DNA from 2 places in the Mucilaginibacter panaciglaebae genome. Region 2 is predicted to be linked to the other one. Evidence: riboswitches for the same ligand, from Rfam matches in the RefSeq annotation. Region 2 holds a riboswitch; the other holds the start of a gene.
What was found. Region 2 has a riboswitch for S-adenosylmethionine ahead of metH (methionine synthase). Riboswitches for the same ligand answer to the same signal wherever they lie in the genome.
Positions count from the first base shown of each region.

Region 1: linked by a shared signal. The riboswitch ahead of ABD772_RS05240 (homoserine O-acetyltransferase family protein) and the one ahead of metH (methionine synthase) in region 2 are both predicted to bind S-adenosylmethionine.

Region 1 is NZ_BAABCV010000003.1:227,107-236,784, reverse strand. Features, by position in the region: gene clpB (ATP-dependent chaperone ClpB) at 1-2,329, shown strand, start outside; gene ABD772_RS05245 (homoserine dehydrogenase) at 2,681-3,892, opposite strand; gene ABD772_RS05240 (homoserine O-acetyltransferase family protein) at 3,892-4,947, opposite strand; SAM riboswitch class I at 5,142-5,251, opposite strand; gene ABD772_RS05235 (trans-sulfuration enzyme family protein) at 5,427-6,542, opposite strand; gene ABD772_RS05230 (hypothetical protein) at 6,619-7,152, shown strand; gene mqnE (aminofutalosine synthase MqnE) at 7,261-8,454, shown strand; gene ABD772_RS05220 (histidine phosphatase family protein) at 8,550-9,167, shown strand; gene ABD772_RS05215 (menaquinone biosynthetic enzyme MqnA/MqnD family protein) at 9,177-9,678, shown strand, end outside.
Region 2 is NZ_BAABCV010000010.1:142,221-151,898, forward strand. Features, by position in the region: gene ABD772_RS14525 (hypothetical protein) at 1-362, shown strand, start outside; gene metH (methionine synthase) at 493-4,182, opposite strand; SAM riboswitch class I at 4,328-4,439, opposite strand; gene ABD772_RS14535 (response regulator) at 4,531-5,958, opposite strand; gene ABD772_RS14540 (TOL_0244 family TonB-dependent receptor) at 6,678-8,495, shown strand; gene ABD772_RS14545 (TOL_0243 family YfiR-like periplasmic protein) at 8,495-9,046, shown strand; gene ABD772_RS14550 (sensor histidine kinase, YfiR-like protein-associated) at 9,048-9,678, shown strand, end outside.

The DNA of each region.
Region 1 (9,678 bases), on a different contig from region 2:
AAAAGAATTTAAAGACGATTTCGTATCCGTCGAACATATATTGTTAGGTATTTTAAGTGTGAATGATAAAACCAGTTCGGCGCTTAAAGACTTTGGCGTAAATGAAAAGGATCTTAAAAAAGCGATTATCGCGTTGCGCGGCGATAACAAAGTGACCGACCAAAACGCTGAAGCCACCTACAATGCCTTAAATAAATACGCCCGAAACCTGAATGAATATGCAGCTTCAGGTAAACTCGATCCTGTTATCGGCCGCGACGATGAGATACGTCGCACTATACAGATCCTGTCCCGCCGGACAAAAAATAATCCGGTATTGGTAGGTGAGCCCGGTGTAGGTAAGACTGCTATTGCCGAAGGTATCGCTTTCCGTATTTTAAAAGGCGACGTGCCCGAAAGTTTGAAATCCAAAACCGTTTACTCGCTGGATATGGGTGCCTTGATTGCAGGCGCAAAATACAAGGGTGAGTTTGAAGAGCGGCTAAAAGCTGTTATCAAAGAAGTAACCCAGGCCGACGGCGAGATTATCTTATTTATTGATGAGATACACACCCTGGTTGGTGCAGGTGGCGGCGATGGCGCAATGGATGCAGCCAATATATTGAAACCCGCGCTGGCACGCGGCGAGCTGAGAGCCATAGGCGCTACAACGCTGAATGAGTACCAAAAATACGTTGAGAAGGATAAAGCCTTGGAGCGCCGTTTCCAGATGGTGCTGGTTGATGAACCTGATACTGCCGATGCAATTTCAATCCTGCGCGGTTTGAAAGAACGTTATGAGGCACACCACAAAGTGCGCATTAAAGACGAGGCAATTATTGCTGCCGTTGAAATGTCGCAGCGTTACATATCTGACCGTTTCCTGCCCGATAAAGCTATCGACTTGATGGACGAAGCCGCTTCAAAATTGCGTATTGAAATGGATTCGGTACCAGAAGTAGTAGACGAACTGGAACGCCGCATCATGCAGCTGGAAATTGAGCGCGAAGCTATCAAACGCGAGAAAGATGATAAGAAAGTAAAAGAACTGTCTGAAGAGATTGCAAATCTTTCTGCCGAGTGTGATTCTTTACGTGCCAAATGGCAGGGAGAGAAAGATGTGGTTGATGGCATCAACTTGAAAGTTGAGCAGATAGAAAATTATAAACTGGAAGCTGAACAAGCCGAGCGTGCGGGCGATTACGGTAAAGTGGCCGAATTACGCTATGGCCGTATTCGCGAGGCCCAGGAAGAAGTTGAAAAACTGAAAGAAGCGTTACTGACTAATCAGTCGGAAAGCCGGATGCTGAAAGAGGAGGTTACTGCCGACGATATTGCCGGAGTAGTATCCCGGTGGACAGGTATTCCGGTTTCAAAAATGATCCAGAGCGAGCGTGAAAAATTGCTTGGACTTGAAGATGAGCTGCATAAACGCGTTGCCGGTCAGCACGAAGCTATCGAGGCCATTAGTGATGCGATACGCCGCAGCCGCGCAGGTTTGCAGGACAAACGCAAGCCAATTGGCTCGTTTATTTTTTTGGGTACAACCGGTGTAGGTAAAACCGAGCTGGCTAAAGCTTTAGCCGGGTACCTGTTCAATGACGAGCATGCCATGGTTCGCATAGACATGAGCGAGTACCAGGAACGACATGCCGTATCAAGACTGATCGGCGCGCCCCCGGGTTATGTGGGATATGACGAAGGCGGTCAGCTAACTGAAGCTGTTCGCCGTAAACCGTATAGCGTTATCTTGCTGGATGAGATCGAAAAGGCACATCCTGATGTGTTTAACATCTTATTACAGGTTTTGGATGATGGCCGTCTGACCGATAACAAAGGACGTGTGGTAAACTTTAAAAATACCATCATCATCATGACCTCGAACATCGGCTCAAACATTATCCAGGAAAACTTCCAGGATTTTGATGAGAGCGATAAGGAGCAAGTCATCGCCAAAACCAAGAACCAGTTGTTTGAAATGCTACGGCAAACCATTCGTCCGGAGTTTTTGAACCGTATTGATGAGATCATCATGTTCACCCCACTGAGCCGCGATGAGATAGGAGATATCGTCAAGCTGCAATTTGCACAAGTGCAGCAAACGCTTGCCGACATGGGTATCCATATCGAAGCATCAGAAGAAGCATTAGATTGGCTGGCCCAATTGGGTTATGATCCGCAATTTGGTGCGCGTCCGTTGAAGCGTGTGATACAAAAACGTATACTGAACGAGTTATCTAAACAGATACTTGCCGGTAAGGTAGATAAAGACGCCAAGATCAAGTTAGATATGTTTGACAACCAGTTTGTGTTTTTGAACAGTGCCGAAAAGACGGAGGCCGCAAAATAACTAAATTCACTATATAGTAAAAGCCGCCTGGGTTAACCGGGCGGCTTTTTTGTTTGCCGTCCGTTGTCATTCTGAGCATAGCGAAGAATCTGCAAACTTTGCTAACCGATCGGCAGATTCTTCGCTATACTACCCATGATATAAATATAACGCTGTCATTTCGACCGTAGGGAGAACCCCTATACGCTTGCTTATCGCTTATATAAAATCTCTCCCTACGGTCAAAATGACATCGAAATAAATCAGTGTCATTTCACCTTCAGAGGCCGCGATTTTATAATTCAAATAGCAATGTTCAAAAAAGGGTTCTACACTTGCAGAACCCTTTAATACTGAAACTTATGCTATTTTTTATGCTGAAGCTAAACTGACCCCTGTTAGTTGATCGGCAAAGGCGATAAACGCCTTGTCGGCATATATGCGGGATTCATTATCGATTAGTTTTTGCAGATTAACTTTGCCGATAACGTATTTGTAAGTACCTGAATAAAAGCGCTCATCTATACATTTGAAGTCGAGAAGGCTTACCAGTTCCTCGTCCTCATAACGCAGATAGATAGTTAGTTCGATGTCATTAGTGAAATTTAAACCGTTAGCGCTTTTAGCTTTTTTGTATTCGTATTGATAGTCGTAACGTAGTGCCGCAATATCCGACAATACTGCCGAACCGGTAGGGTGTCCGCCTGCGCCTTTACCGAAGAAGAATTGCTGATCGGCAAATGCCGCCTGCACCGTTACGCCGTTATATTCGTACTCAACGTTGTATAGAAACTCATGTTCGGTAACAAACTTAGGCAGTACAAAAAGTGCTACATGCTCATCATCTAACTCTTTTGCTACCGGTACCAGCTTTATTTTTAAATTCTTTTCGCGTGCGTAACGCATATCGTCAGCAGACAAATTCTGTATGCCGAAGTTGAATATCTTAGTGGGATCAATCACCACACCATAAGCATGTGATGCGGCTATAACCAATTTATATTTAGAATCATAACCACCTACGTCCGAAATAGGGTCGGTTTCTGCAAAGCCCAGGTCTTGCGCTTGTTTCAGTGCAGACCCATAATCCAGGTTCTCTAAAAATCCTTTGGAGAGTATGTAGTTTGACGAACCGTTGAAAATACCACTGATAGAATGCAGCAATTCGTTATCATAATACTCCTCCAGGTTGCGAATGATTGGGATACTACCGCAAACCGCACCTTCATATAATAAAGATGTGCCGTATTCATGCTGTATATCGATCAATTCCTTCAGGTATATAGCAATCATCTTTTTGCTGGCCGATACCACATTTTTGCCGGTTTTTAACGCCGTAGACACAATATCAAAAGCCGCCTCCGTGTCATTGATCAATTCAATAATGGTGTTAATTTCCGGATTATTCAGCAATTCGTTTTTATCAGTAGTGAAATAGTGAGCCGGTAAAGAGCGCGGTTTGCTACCGTCTTTAATAGCTATTTTTTTTATTTCAAGATTCAGGTTTTTTGTTTTGATGATATCATAAAGTCCCTGGCCAACAACTCCGAAGCCAAAAAGGCCGATATTAAGTTTCTTGCTCATTATGCAGTTTGCTGTAATTGGATGATTTTTCCTTTTACGTCTGTTTTAAAAAATGATGTAATAATATTAGTTAATGCTTCCGTCTCAATTAAAAATGCGTCATGACCATAGTACGAGTCAAACTCGGCATAGGCCGACTGGGGGATATGTTGAAACAGGTATTGTTGTTCCTCGATTGGAAATAACAAGTCTGATTTAATGCCGATAACCAATGTACGGGCGGTAATTTTACTTAATGCATCTTCAATGCTTACGCGGCCGCGGCCCACGTTATGCGAGTCCATCGCTTTTGATAAGTACCAGTAGCTATAGGCGTTAAAGCGTGCTACAAGTTTTTCACCCTGGTAGTTTTGGTAGCTTGACGCCTTGTAGTTATCTACTACTTCATTACTATCCTCATGCTGTTTAATGCCATAAGTTTTATAACCCCGATAGGATAGTAACGCCATAGCCCGGGCAGCTTTTAAACCTTTTGCACCACCGTTTGGTATGTTTTCATGAAAGCTTTGATCGGCAGCTATCGCGAGGCGTTGCGACTCGTTAAAGGCTATGCCCCATGGCGAGTGTTTGGCATTTGCAGCTATAAGGATAACATTCTTGATAAATTCGGGCTCTATGATGGCCCATTCCATAGCCTGCTGCCCACCTAATGAACCGCCAATTAAAGTATGGATATTTTTGATATTCAGATGCGCTGCCAATAGTTGCTGCGATTTGACCATGTCCCTAACGGTAACTTGCGGAAACGACAGGTAGTACTGCTTGTCAGTAGCAGTATTGATACTTAGCGGACCGCTTGAGCCATAGGCGGAGCCCAGCATGTTGGCGCAAACTATAAAATGTTCTTCCGGATTAAAATAGTAGCCGCTGCCTACCAGGCCCTTCCACCAGTCAAGCACGTCTGAATTAGCGGTAAAAGCATGACAAACCCACACTACATTATCGCGATCTTTATTTAAAGTACCATAGGTGTGATATCCTAATTCGAGCTGAGGCAATTTTTGGCCACACTCTAATCCGAATTCCTGCTGGTATGTATATGTTTGATAGCTCATTTGTTATTTGGTTTGTTAGCTGTTGAGGTTTGGGTAAACGGTTGCTTTGACCGTTACAGTACACGTATTTTCAGTAAGAGAAAAGGAAACGTATTTACTGCTTATCAACAGCGGCACATATAGCAATTAATGCTTTTAGCGGCTTTTACAGTAATAACTTGCGGAAGAGTGTTTGTTAAATTTTCCATGTTGTTAATTTATATTTCCCGGGATATTTACCGGGCCAGGAATTGGCACCTTCTCTAACTTTAGAGGGTTGCCAGCGGGTCTCGGAGCCTGATCTCTCGCCGCTTCTTTATAAATCAAAACCGTATAAGGGAATTGATCGTGATAACAGTATTGCTACTGATTTGTGCCGCAAATAAAGGGCTAAATTTTTATTAATGCAAATTTTTTGAAGCTTAAAGCTAAAAGTCTAAAGCTGAAAGCCGATTTTATTGTTCACAAATGCCTTTAGCTTTCTGCATTCGCCTTTGAGCTCAATTAAGCGCTTGCTCAAAATCAGCAATCAAATCATCAATGTGCTCCAACCCGACAGATATCCGCAGCAAATTAAAAGGGGTTTTAGTATCAGGCCCTTCCATAGTAGCACGGTGCTCAATCAAACTCTCAACGCCGCCTAAACTTGTGGCTTTGGTAATTAGCTTTAGTTTATTAATTACCCTATGAGTATTAAGACGATCGCCTTTTAATATAAATGACAGTACGCCGCCAAAACCAATCATCTGTTCTTTAGCTACCTCATGATTTGGATGCGACGGTAAACCGGGATACAAAACCTGCTCCACAGCCGCGTGCGCGTCTAAAAACTCGGCCAGTAATTGTGCATTATGCACATGGCCACGCACACGATATGGCAGCGTCTTGATACTGCGTACCATATAATAGCAATCAACAGGTGAGGGGATAGCACCGCCCATAGTTTGTACGTTATGTATGATTTGCCACCATTCATTGTCTTCTGCGGTAATCAAAGCGCCCCCCATTAAATCGCTATGCCCGCCAAAATATTTGGTGGTAGAGTGCATAACCAGGTCGGCGCCCAATGTCAAAGGTTGCTGGCATATGGGCGTAGCAAACGTATTATCGCAAGCTACTTTAATGTTTCGTTCTTTAGCGATGGATACTATCTTTTTAATGTCGGTGACTTTTAGTAACGGGTTGGACGGAGTCTCTATCCAGATCAGACCGGTGTTTGGTTTTAAATGAGCTTTTAAAATTTCGGTATCATCAATATCGATAAAATCAAATTCCAAAATGCCGGCGAATAGCTGTTTTAACTGGTTACGCAATCCATGATACATGTCGTCAGGAGCAATGATGTGCGTGCCCGGTTTTAATGATTGAAAGACAGCCATACCTGCAGCGTTACCCGATGAAAATGCTGCTGCGGCAGCGCCATTTTCCAACTTGGTTAAAACATTCTCTAATGCCGTACGGTTAGGATTGGATGATCGGCTATAAATATATTCACCCCGAAAACTTTCATCCGGCAACCGTTCAAACGTGGTCGACGTAATGATAGGTTGAACGACTGCACCGGTGGTATCATCAGTATGATTTCCGGCGTGAATAGCTATAGTTTCCGTTTTCATGGTAGATTGAATTAGTGCGACAATTATAAATTAATAAGCTAACATTTTTATATTTTTACTTAATAAAACTCTGGTTATGAAAAGCAATAAGTTACTGTTGTTGGGTGCTTTATTATTGGCAACAACATTATTTGCATGCAAAAAAGGTGGAGTTTCATCTTCCTTTGATAAAAGTTACGATGCCTGGTTAGCTTTTAAGAAAAAAACAAATGATACGTATGTTTATGTTGCGGTACACGATGTCAAATCCAGTACGTACTCAGAAACAAAAATCACGGTAACCCAGGGTAATATTACAGCGCGCGATTTTGTTTCCTATCAGTATGTATTCAAACCGGATAGCGATATAACCACAAAAGTTCTGACTGACGATTGGCATGAATCAGGCGGGAGTTTAAATACACATGGCTCAACTGCTGCTAACCTGTATACCCTGGATGATATTTACTACAAGGCCCAAAATATCTGGTTAAAAGCCAATACAAATAAAAACGTGGTAACCTTCGAGGCCAAAAACGATGGTTTAATATCAATTGCTGGGTATACACCTAAAAATTGCCCAAGCGGCGATTGCTTTATAGGTATCAATATTAAATCTATTACTCATTAACGCGCCCATCTGTAAAATCTGCGTCATACTACATGTTTAAACAGGTTTATAGTCTTAGTTTCCTAACTAAATTGCCGCTTTTTGCTATTTTTGCAAAAAGTCTTTTTAATGGAAGCTGAAAATAATTTACAGGTATTATTGCAGGATCCGGATTTATCTGCTGATTTAAAACATATCGCCGAAAAAGTGCTCAACCACGAGCGCATTACTTTTGATGAAGGCGTTTTACTATTTGAAAAAGGTGAGTTGGGGTATCTGGGGGTTTTAGCCAATTATATACGCGAAAAGCGCCACGGTGACAAAACTTATTTTAACCGTAATTTTCATATCGAGCCTACCAACCTCTGTGTTTACGATTGTAAATTCTGTTCATACTCGCGTTTAATTAAACAAAAAGAAGAAGGCTGGGAATATACCATGGACGAGATGTTCGATATCGTTAAAAAATACGATAACGAGCCTGTTACAGAGGTGCACATTGTTGGTGGCGTGTTACCCCAATATGATGTCCCTTTTTATACGGAATTGTTCAGACGGATAAAAACGCATCGACCTGAGCTACATGTCAAAGCTTTAACACCGGTCGAATATCATTACATCTTTAAAAAGGCCAAAATTGACTATGCTACCGGCATGAAAATGATGATGGACGCCGGTCTGGAATCAATACCGGGTGGCGGTGCCGAGATATTTCATCCTGAAATCAGAGACCAGATAGCTAAAGACAAATGTACCGCCGACCAATGGCTGGCCATTCATGAAGAGTGGCATAAATTGGGCGGCCGGTCAAATGCTACCATGCTGTACGGCCATATTGAAGAATACAGGCATCGTATAGACCACATGGAACGCCTGCGGCAATTGCAGGACAGAACAGGTGGTTTCCAGACGTTTATTCCGCTTAAGTTCCGTAATAAGGACAACCAAATGTCAAATGTGCCCGAAGCAACAGTGGTTGAGGATCTGCGCAACTATGCTATTTCACGCATCTATTTGGACAACTTTGACCACATTAAAGCCTACTGGGCGATGATAAGCCGCACTACGGCACAATTGTCACTAAACTTTGGAGTAGACGACATCGATGGTACACTTGATGATACAACCAAAATATACTCAATGGCGGGTGCCGAAGAGCAAAAACCGGGTATGAGCACTAAACAGTTGGTTGAGTTGATTAAACAAGTAGGCCGCCATCCAATTGAACGCGATACCTTATATAATGTAATTACCGACTATAACGATTATCAGTTTGCTGAGGAACCAAAACCTCAATACTATAAACTGCCGGTGATTAATTAAAGCCCCACTTAATCCTCTCCAGTTAGGAGGACTTTTAAGAAAGGGCAAAGTACATAAAAAGTCTCCCCAACAGCGGGAGATTTAAAGGGGGCTAAATGATAAAAACGCTATACATTGTCCGCCATGGGCAAACAGATTTAAATAAACAGGGCATTGTACAAGGCAGGGGGCGCGATACCGACCTTAATGATGAGGGCCGCAAACAAGCCCGTCAGTTTTTTGAGGCTTATAAAGCTGCACCGTTCGACAAGATTTATATATCAGAGCTTAAACGTACTCAACAAAGCATACAACCGTTTATTGATCTGGGTATCCCATTCGAAAAACTTTCAGGGCTGGATGAACTGGCCTGGGGTATCTATGAAGGTGCACCTAGTACCCCTAAAACCAAAGCCGCCTTTTTAAAATTAATGCGCGAATGGGTCAGTGGTAAACTGGATAGTAAGTTTGAAGGAGGCGAAAGCCCAAACGAGGTAAAGCTGCGTCAGCTGGAGGCTCTGAAAGCCATCATGAGCCATACCGAAGAAAAACAGGTACTAATTTGTATGCACGGCCGCGCAATGCGTTTATTATTATGCCTGCTTACTAATAGGCCTTTAACCGAAATGGATAGTTTTCCGCATCAAAATCTGGTGCTTTATAAAGTTATTTTTGACGGCGAAAAATACGAGATCACCAGCTTTAACAATGCCGAGCATTTAAAACACGACTAACATCCCTCTGTGAAAAATATAAAAATATCAGCTGTCAGCTATACCAATACCAAACCGTTTTTATACGGTATACAAAATACCGGCATCAACAACAAAATTGACCTAAGCCTGGATATGCCCTCAGACTGCGCGCAGAAACTTATCGATGATAAAGTTGATATCGGGCTGATTCCGGTGGCGGCTACATTGAATATGCCATATTGGGAAATTGTATCTGACTATTGCATTGGTGCAATAGGGGCAGTTAATTCGGTATTTATCTTTAGTAATTGTGATATTAAGGATATTAACACTATTCAGCTTGACCCTGAATCAAGGTCATCAAACAACCTCGCCAGGGTGCTACTTAAAAATTATTGGAAGATCACGCCCGAACAAGTTATAAATGCAATCGACTATTCAGTCAGTCAGGATAGTCAAACCGCATTCGTACAAATAGGCGATCGTACCTTTGGAAAAAAGGAGCAGTTTAAATATGTATATGACCTGGCCGAGGAATGGCAGAAGTTTA
Region 2 (9,678 bases):
CTTTACAAATCCCGATATGGGTAATTGCAATTGCAGCTTTAACAAGTTGCAGCAGTGGCAGCAAATTCGATCGCCAAAAATGGCATTATGGCAATGGGCTTGACTTCCCCCTGCGCAACGATATATTGGAAGACCTGTTACAGAACCACCATATCAAAGGGCTTAATTATCGCCAGGTTATCGATTCGTTAGGCAGCCCGCAACGCCGCGATTCGCTAAAGTTTACTTACCAGGTTTTAGACAACAGCTATGAATTTGGCCGTAAGTCGCCTATCCACAAAAAAAACCTGATCATCTATTTTAATAAAGACTCGGTAGCTATACGTACCGAGGTTTATGATCATACCGATAAGAAAAAGTAAGCCTTTACCTCTGAAAGGGGGAGTAATAGTTGTATAAAAAAGGAAAGACCTCCTAATTAGGAGGTCTTTCCTTTTTATCATCACGTCGTTGCAAGGAACGAAGCAATGAGGCGTGACTTTTCTGTAGTGTCTATTTATAATTCAAATTCGGCCCTAACCATCTTTCCACCGTTTCAACCGACATATTCTTTCTCACCGCGTAATCCTCCACCTGATCTTTGCTGATCTTATTCAAACCAAAATATCTTGATTGCGGGTGCGCAAAATAAAATCCGCTCACTGATGCGGCCGGCATCATAGCCAGGCCTTCGGTCAGGTGCATGTGCGCGTTGTCTTCGGCTTTTAGCAAATCGAACAGTGTGATCTTTTCGGTATGCTCAGGGCAAGCAGGATAACCTGGTGCCGGGCGAATGCCTTGATACTCTTCCTTTATCAATTCTTCGCTGTTCAAATCTTCGTTGGCGGCATAACCCCAGTATTCCTTACGTACCAACTCATGCATCTTTTCAGCAAAGGCCTCGGCTAATCTGTCGGCGAGTGCTTTTACCATGATACTATTGTAATCATCGTATTCTTTTTCATATTTGGCCACTAATTCATCGCAGCCTATACCGGTTGTCACGGCAAAACCGCCAAAATAATCGGGCACACCGCTTTCCTTGGGTGCCACGAAATCTGACAAGGCATAATAAGGCTCGCCTTTTACTTTTTCTGATTGCTGCCGAAGGGTATGAATGCGCGTCAAAAGTTGGGTCCGGTTTTCATCAGTATACAACTCTATATCGTCGTCTACTGCGTTTGCCGGCCAGAAACCGATAACGCCATTTGCCTGCAGCAGGTTGTTATCGACAATCTCTTTCAGCAACAGCTGTGCATCATCATATAGTTTTTTGGCCTCGGTACCTACAAACTTGTCTTCAAATATCTTTGGATAACTGCCCCGCAGCTCCCAGGTATGGAAGAACGGTGTCCAATCAATATAAGGCACCAGCTCGGCCAGGGGGAAGGCTTCAAAAACCTTAGTACCGGTAAAGGCTGGTTTAGGCGCTACCTTATCAAGGTCGATCTGGAACTTGTCAGCACGTGCCTGTTCCAGCGTTACAAAGCGCTTATCAGATTTCTTATTAGCGTGGGCCTCTCGGGCTTTTTCGTATTCGTTTTTAATCCCTTGAATATAATCGTCACGCGTATCTTTATTCATCAGGTTACTGCAAACGGTAACGCTTCTGGAAGCATCCAGCACGTGGATGGCTGCGCCCGAATAATTTGGAGCGACTTTCACCGCAGCATGGATACGTGAGGTAGTTGCACCGCCTATAATCAGTGGAATAGTAAACCCTTCGCGTTCCATTTCCTTGGCAAAGTGCACCATCTCATCCAGTGAGGGTGTGATCAATCCGCTTAAGCCTATGATGTCTGCCTGCTGTTTCTTAGCTTCTTCAATGATCTTTTGTGCCGGAACCATTACGCCCAGGTCAATCACCTCGAAGTTATTACAAGCCAGCACCACCCCTACAATATTCTTACCGATATCGTGCACGTCACCCTTAACAGTCGCCATCAGCACCTTGCCCGCGTTGGCCCGACTGTCACTGACATCGCCGCCGGCATCAATTAATCTTTGTTTTTCAAGTTCGATGAATGGCAGCAGGTAAGCCACGGCTTTTTTCATTACACGGGCCGATTTTACTACCTGCGGCAAAAACATTTTACCGGCGCCAAACAGGTCGCCTACGATGTTCATGCCATCCATTAACGGTCCTTCAATCACGTCAAGCGGCTTAGGATATTGCTGGCGTGCTTCCTCTACATCGTCATCCAAATACTCAATGATACCTTTTACAAGCGCATGCGACAGGCGCTCGCTCACAGTGCCCTTGCGCCATTCTTCATCGCGTACTACTTCTTTGCCTTTGCTTTTTACGGTATCAGCATATTCAACCAAACGCTCGGTAGCGTCCTGGCGTCGGTTCAGCAGCACATCTTCTACCAATTCCAGCAGTTGCTTGTCTATTTCCTCATAAACTTCAAGCATACCGGCATTAACAATACCCATATCCATACCGGCTTTAATAGCATGATACAGGAAAGCCGAGTGCATAGCCTCACGAACCACGTTGTTGCCTCTGAAGGAGAACGAGATGTTACTTACGCCACCACTCACCTTGGCATATGGCAGGTTCTGTTTGATCCAGCGGGTGGCTTCGATAAAATCAACCGCATAATTATTATGCTCTTCGAGACCGGTAGCTACGGTTAATATATTAGGGTCAAAGATGATATCCTGCGGAGGAAAACCCACCTCATTAACCAGTATATCGTACGATCTTTTACAGATCTCGATACGGCGCTCTAACGAGTCGGCCTGACCAGTTTCGTCAAATGCCATCACCACCGTTGCAGCACCGTAGCTTAGTATTTTGCGGGCATATTCCATGAACTTCTCTTCGCCTTCTTTCAGCGAGATAGAGTTCACTATGCCCTTACCTTGTATACATTTCAATCCTGCCTCAATAACCGACCATTTTGATGAGTCGATCATAATGGGCAGTTTGGCAATATCCGGCTCTGACGCCACCAGGTTCAGGAATTTCACCATCACAGCTTCCGAGTCGATCATGCCCTCGTCCATGTTAATATCAATAACCTGGGCTCCGCCTTCTACTTGTTGTCGGGCAACGGTTAGGGCTTCCTCGTAGTTTTCTGCCAGAATCAGTTTGGAAAACTTAGGCGAACCGGTAATATTGGTACGCTCACCAACGTTGACAAAAATACTTTCGGGGGTAATGGTTACTGCCTCTAATCCGCTTAAGCGCATATGCGGCTCAACCTGTGGTATCAAACGCGGCGAATATTTTGCGGCGCGCTCGGCAATGCATCTGATGTGGTCGGGCGTAGTACCGCAGCACCCACCAACAATGTTTACCAGCCCGGCTTTCATAAAATCATCTACCTGGTGGGCCGTTTCATGTGCAGTTTCGTCGTACTGACCAAACTCGTTTGGCAAGCCGGCGTTAGGGTAAGCTGATATAAACACATCAGCCTTTTCAGAGAGCTCCTGGATGTGCGGGCGCATTTCCTTAGCACCCAGCGCACAATTCAAACCAACCGATAACAAATTGGCATGACGCACGGAGTTCCAGAATGCCTCAACAGTTTGTCCGGACAAGGTACGGCCCGAGGCATCAGTAATAGTGCCTGATATCATCACCGGCAAGTGCTTACCGGTCTCTTTTGCGTACCGGTCTATAGCAAATAATGCCGCTTTGGCATTTAGGGTATCAAATATGGTTTCAACTAATAGCACGTCGGCACCGCCATCAACCAAACCACGGACCTGATCATAGTAAGCATCGGCCAGGTTATCAAAAGTAACCGCCCGATAACCCGGATCGTTTACGTCGGGCGATAGTGAAGCCGTACGGTTAGTAGGGCCGACAGCGCCGGCAACAAAGCGCGGTTTATGCGGTTCTTTTGCGGTATATTCATCGGCAGCTTCGCGGGCAATGCGGGCGCCTTCGTAGCTCAGCTCATAAGCCAGCTCTTCCATTTTATAGTCTGCCAGCGATATTACCTGCGTGCTGAAAGTGTTGGTTTCAATAATATCTGCACCGGCAGCTAAATACTCGGCATGAATAGCTTTAATTACATCCGGACGGGTGATATTCAACAGGTCATTATTTCCTTGCAGATCAGTTGGATGATCTTTAAACCGCTCGCCACGAAAATCCTTCTCGGTCAACTGATACCGTTGTATCATAGTGCCCATTGCACCATCAATAATCAGTATACGTTTTTTTAATTCTTCTTTTATATTCATTTGAGATATCACCGATTTTTAGATGATTACATAGATTTCGAGAATAATTTCATCGATATATCGCCGACAAAAATCAGTGCAATCAAAAACCAATCTGTGTAATCTTTAATAAGCTTATTTCGAAAATCGGGTGTAAATTGACTTTCACTTATCTGTCTCATTCCCTTGCTGCGGGCTGAGTAGAATGTAGCACCTTGTAAAGCTACAGGTTGCTAAGACATCGCAGGGTCTAATCCCTCCGTCTTTCTCTATAAGCAGCGCAAAGTTGCAGAATAAGTTGGTAATAAACAAGTCACATTTGAGGGCAGCAATTACTTCGGTAGCTAACCAAAAAAAGAAACGGGCTGGCTATGATGAAGGGGTATTCAGTTTATTAAGTTTCTCCCGTAATTCATCCGGTTTAAAGGGTTTTAATATGCAATCATCAATATATGGAAACTTTAAAACTTCGCCTATCGCGGCGCCTATAGATGCCGTCAATACTATAATTTGTGGTGGAATAAAATTCTGCCTCTTTATTTCTTTTATAGCTTTTGCAGATTCAAATCCATCCATTACAGGCATGTTGATATCCATCAATATAACATCATAATCTTTTTCAATACACATTTCTAACGCCACCTTTCCGTTAGTCGCTTCGTCGGCAATAACATTCCATTTTGCTAATGTTTTTTTGACAACCAACAGATTTAACCGCTCATCATCAACTACAAGTATCCTGAGGTTTGACAGATTGACATCAATCGGACCAAGTGGATCTTCGTTAAAAGCTTTTTGCTGATTGGCCAGGTTATAAATAACATCGAAACTAAAACACGACCCTTTACCTTCCTTGCTCATTATTTTAAGGTCGCTGCCATGAAGTTTTAATAACTGGTAAGCAACAGTGATCCCAATCGTCGCCTGATATTGACGTTGAGTTCGGGGTAGTTTCTTTTTAAAAGGAGTCAATATCTGTTGCTGTTTTGATTTTGAAATGCCGATTCCTGAGTCTTCTATTTTAAAGGCCACTAAAACTCCTTGGGGTGTATCCGCAGCATAAGCCACCTTAACATTGACAAAGCCCTCTGTTGTAAATTTAACAGCATTGCCAATCAAATGAAAAAGGATCTGGCTAAGTCGTAACTGATCGCCATTCAATGTCCGATCTTTCAGCTTTTCGTCTATAGTGCATTCAAATCTTAAATGCTTCATCGCGGCTTGTTCCCTGAATGTCGCGCATACATTTGCGACAGTTTCAAAAAGTATGAACGGAGCATGTTGTAGTTGGATCTGGCCGTTATCGAGATTATTAAAATCAATTATATCATTGACTGTCGCCATCAAGTTTCCGGCAGAAAAATTCAATATCTGAATATTTTCTTCCTGTTCAGGCAGTTTGTTATCTGACGACAAAAGATTACTCATACCTACTATAGCATTCAGAGGTGTCCTGATTTCATGCGACATGGTATTTAAAAAGTTAGTTTTGGCCATCGCCTGTTCGCGCAAACTCTCTGCTGCCTGTTCCAAATTTCGTTTGAATAAGACTTCGCGCTTTTTGAATTTGTTTAGCGATTTAAAGAAGAGATTATGTATATACAGTATCAAAGAGAAATTAACAAAAACTGTAATTCCATAAGCCGTATAATTGATGTTGACTATTCTTGACGGAATATCCAGGTTTAAATAATGGTCAAACGAAATATCAGCTAACACCGGAATAATGGCCGCAATTGCATATCGCAGGCCATTTTTTGAGCCCAGGATATAATAACCTGCTGCGATTACAAGCATGCAATATTGAATATTGACCACATGGACGCTTTGATAAATCAACAATACATTTGTCCAGATCATTAGTGTGACACCCGTTAGAAAAAAATGAGCCACCATATGCCAGGGCCTATTACTCAGAAAGAGAAACAAAGCAGTGATAAAAAGACTTAAAAAAAACACTACACGGTATAAAAGCAAATTACGTGAGCTAATAAGATAAAAGACCGTAAGGACAGCCGTTAATGCAATAAAGGTTGTGATACAAGCAAATAAAATGCGTAATCGTGTCCGGTTAAGTAAGCCGCCGTCCTTTGAAAGTATCCTACGGTAAAAAGGTATATAATAAGCAGCCATGCGATTAAGGTCAATTATATGAAACTGTTTATTGTTAACTCAGGATGCGGCAATTTGTTGATTAACAGATGTGTTAAACTACAAAAAAACTCATTAACTAAAAAAATTCGGAGGAAAACAGACTCGATGCAATATAAACTTGCGGCAAAACTTTACTTTGCAATACGCTTAAATTGTAGTCATTGGGCCGCAATTATAATTTTAAAAAAACTAATTTATTCCTAATTTGTTTGACTTACTTATAAACAGCCTGATCATGTCTTATGTATTTTTTTAAACGGGTTTTATTTACCGCTTCGCTATGCTTTTGTTTGAGCTTATGGTTTTCCCCTATTCTCGCTCAATCTGATACCAGCAGATTATCTCCTGCCAATATCAAAAAAATGTCGTTTGAAGAATTAATGAGTATCGAGGTAACGTCGGTCTCAAAAAGACCGGAGAAGCTTTCGGAGGCGGCCTCGGCTTTACAAATAATTACGCAGGAAGATATTTACCGCTCGGGCGCGACCAATTTGCCCGAGGCGCTGTCTCTTTCTCCAAATTTGCAGGTAGCAAAATACAATTCATATGCCTGGGTCATCAGTGCCCGGGGGTTTAACAACGTTTTTTCAAATAAGCTGCTGGTTATGATTGACGGGCGTACAGTTTACAGCCCGCTTTTTGCCGGCGTTTACTGGGATGCACAAAGCGTGCCGCTGCAAGATATTGACCGCATTGAAATAATCAGCGGCCCCGGCGCAACGCTTTGGGGCGCTAATGCGGTTAATGGCGTAATCAATATCATTACCAAAAAAGCTAAAGACACTCAGGGGCTTTATGTGTCGGTTGCCGGCGGAAATTATTTACGAGATCAGGTCTCGACCCGTTATGGTGGCCGTATTGGCTCTTCCATTAAATACCGCGTTTATTTGCAGCGCAATGACATGGACCCAACGCTTAAAGCCAATGGTCAGGATAATGCGGATAACTGGAATTTAAACCAAGGTGGACTACGAATGGACTACGATGCGGGCGGGCGGGATAAAATTTCTTTTCAGGCAAACTTTGAAGGTGGCACAGAACATACCAAACCTGGCCCGAGCAGTTTTGATGAGCAGGACGTAATGGCACAATGGGCGCACATTTTTTCCAACCAGTCAGACCTGCAATTACAAGCTTATTATGACCGTAGCTGGCGGCGAGATCTGCCCAGCACGATCAATGATCAAATACAAACCTACGACATAGATCTGCAACATCACTTTCGGCTCGGAAAAAGCAATGACCTGCTTTGGGGTGGCGAATACAGGTTAATGCAGGACAACTCTCAAAACACGACGACCTTTGTAGGATTTTTGCCTGCCAGGCGAAACTTGCAATTGTATAATTTCTTTGTTCAGGATGAAATTAAGCTGGTGCCGGATCTTTTTAAATTAACCCTGGGCACAAAATTACTTAATGATATTTATACCGGCTTTGAATGGCAGCCCAGCGCACGATTGACATGGACACCCACCCAGCAACAAACTGTTTGGGCCGCTGTTTCGCGTGCTGTACGTACGCCAAGCCGTATTGATGTAGATTATCATATCCCTACCTATCCTGTTCCGCCAAGCACCCAAAATGTGGGTGGAGGCCCAAATTTTGTGTCAGAAAAGCTAATTGCTTATGAGCTTGGCTACCGGGTGCAGACCAGCCAGGAAGTATCCCTATCATTAGCCGCATTTTACAATATTTATGACGATCTGTATAGTGTAGAGGTTGTACCTAACACCAAAACTTACCTTATACAAAACGGCATGAAAGGCAATTCGCAGGGTTTTGAACTTTCGGCGCTATGGCAGGTATTTGACAACTGGAGGCTACGCGGGGGCTACACCTTTTTCCATAAAAACATCAGCGACAAACCGGGGCATAGTTTTGATACCACATTTGAGGGCACCGACCCCAGGCATCAGGCCCTGCTGCAATCCATGTTTGACCTTTCAAAATATTTTCAACTTGACCTAACCGGCCGTTATGTAAGCAGCCGCCCTCTTTCTATAGCCGCAGGCGTGCCTGCCGTAGCTGCTTATTCCAATCTGGATATCCGACTGGCGTGGCATCCGGGGAAACTGGAATTCTCAGTGGTAGGGCAAAACATTGTCAATCCCAATCATGTGGAATTTGCATCCAATCGTATTCCACGTAATATTTATGGTAAAATTGCATTAACGTTCTGATGTCGGGGAAAAAATATACTATACGAATATTCATAGCTTGCTTGATATTGCAAGCGGTAAACGCAAGCACTACAGCTGCCCGGGCACAAGGGAAACCGCCGTTGGAGTATCAGATAAAGGCAGCTTTTCTGTTTAACTTTACCCGTTTTATCCATTGGCCTGCCTCAGCTTACTCATCGCCCGACGCTCCCTTTGTTATAGGCATAGCCGGCAACGATCCTTTTGGCAGTTACCTTGACGATTTAGTGAATGGCGAACAGGCCGAAGGTCATAACATCATCATTCGTCGTTATCCCGATGGCGGGGATATCAGCGGCTGCCAGCTGCTTTTTGTCAATACTTTTGCTCCAGCCAAATTAAAAACAATATTATCGTTAGCCCGGCGTAACACGTTGACAGTAGGCGATGCAAACAGCTTTGTTAATTCGGGTGGAATGATACGCTTTTTTAAAGAGGACAACCGTATAAAAATGGAAATTAAGCTGGCTGCCATTAAAGCAGCAAAATTGGAAATCAGCGCCAAACTGTTACAGGTAGCTAAAGTAAAATGATATGAAATTTCAAGACAGTTCCATACAAAATAAGATTATGAGCGCTATTTTGTTCACCTGTACGGTAGTACTGCTACTGATGAGCATCGCTTACTTTTTGTTTGAGTATTTCAGCTACAAGAGGACGATTAAAGACAATCTGTCAACTTTGGGTGCCATTATCGCCTCCAACAGCTCGGCGGCATTGGCCTTTGACAGCCAGTCGGATGCCCGGGAAATACTCGGCGCCCTAAAAGGCAACCCGCATATTGTAGCAGCTTGCCTGTATGATGATCAGGGCCGGCTGTTTGCAACTTATCCAACGGTTATTTCGGCACTGCAATTACCCGCTAAACCGCAACCGGATGGCTATCGTTTTTCCAATGGCGTCCTTGAAGGTTATGAACCAGTAACCCAGCGTTCAGACCGCCTGGGCACGTTGTATATTAAATCAGATTTGGGCCAGATGTATACGCAACTGGGCAATTTGCTGTTTACCGCTGGTTTGCTGTTTACCATTGTCTTATTAATAGCTTTCCTTCTTTCTGTACTTTTAAAACGCCGTATCGCCAAGCCTATTCTTTTACTCGAAGACACTGCCCGTTCCATATCACAAGGGCATGATTACTCGTTACGGGCAGCCAGGGCCAGCG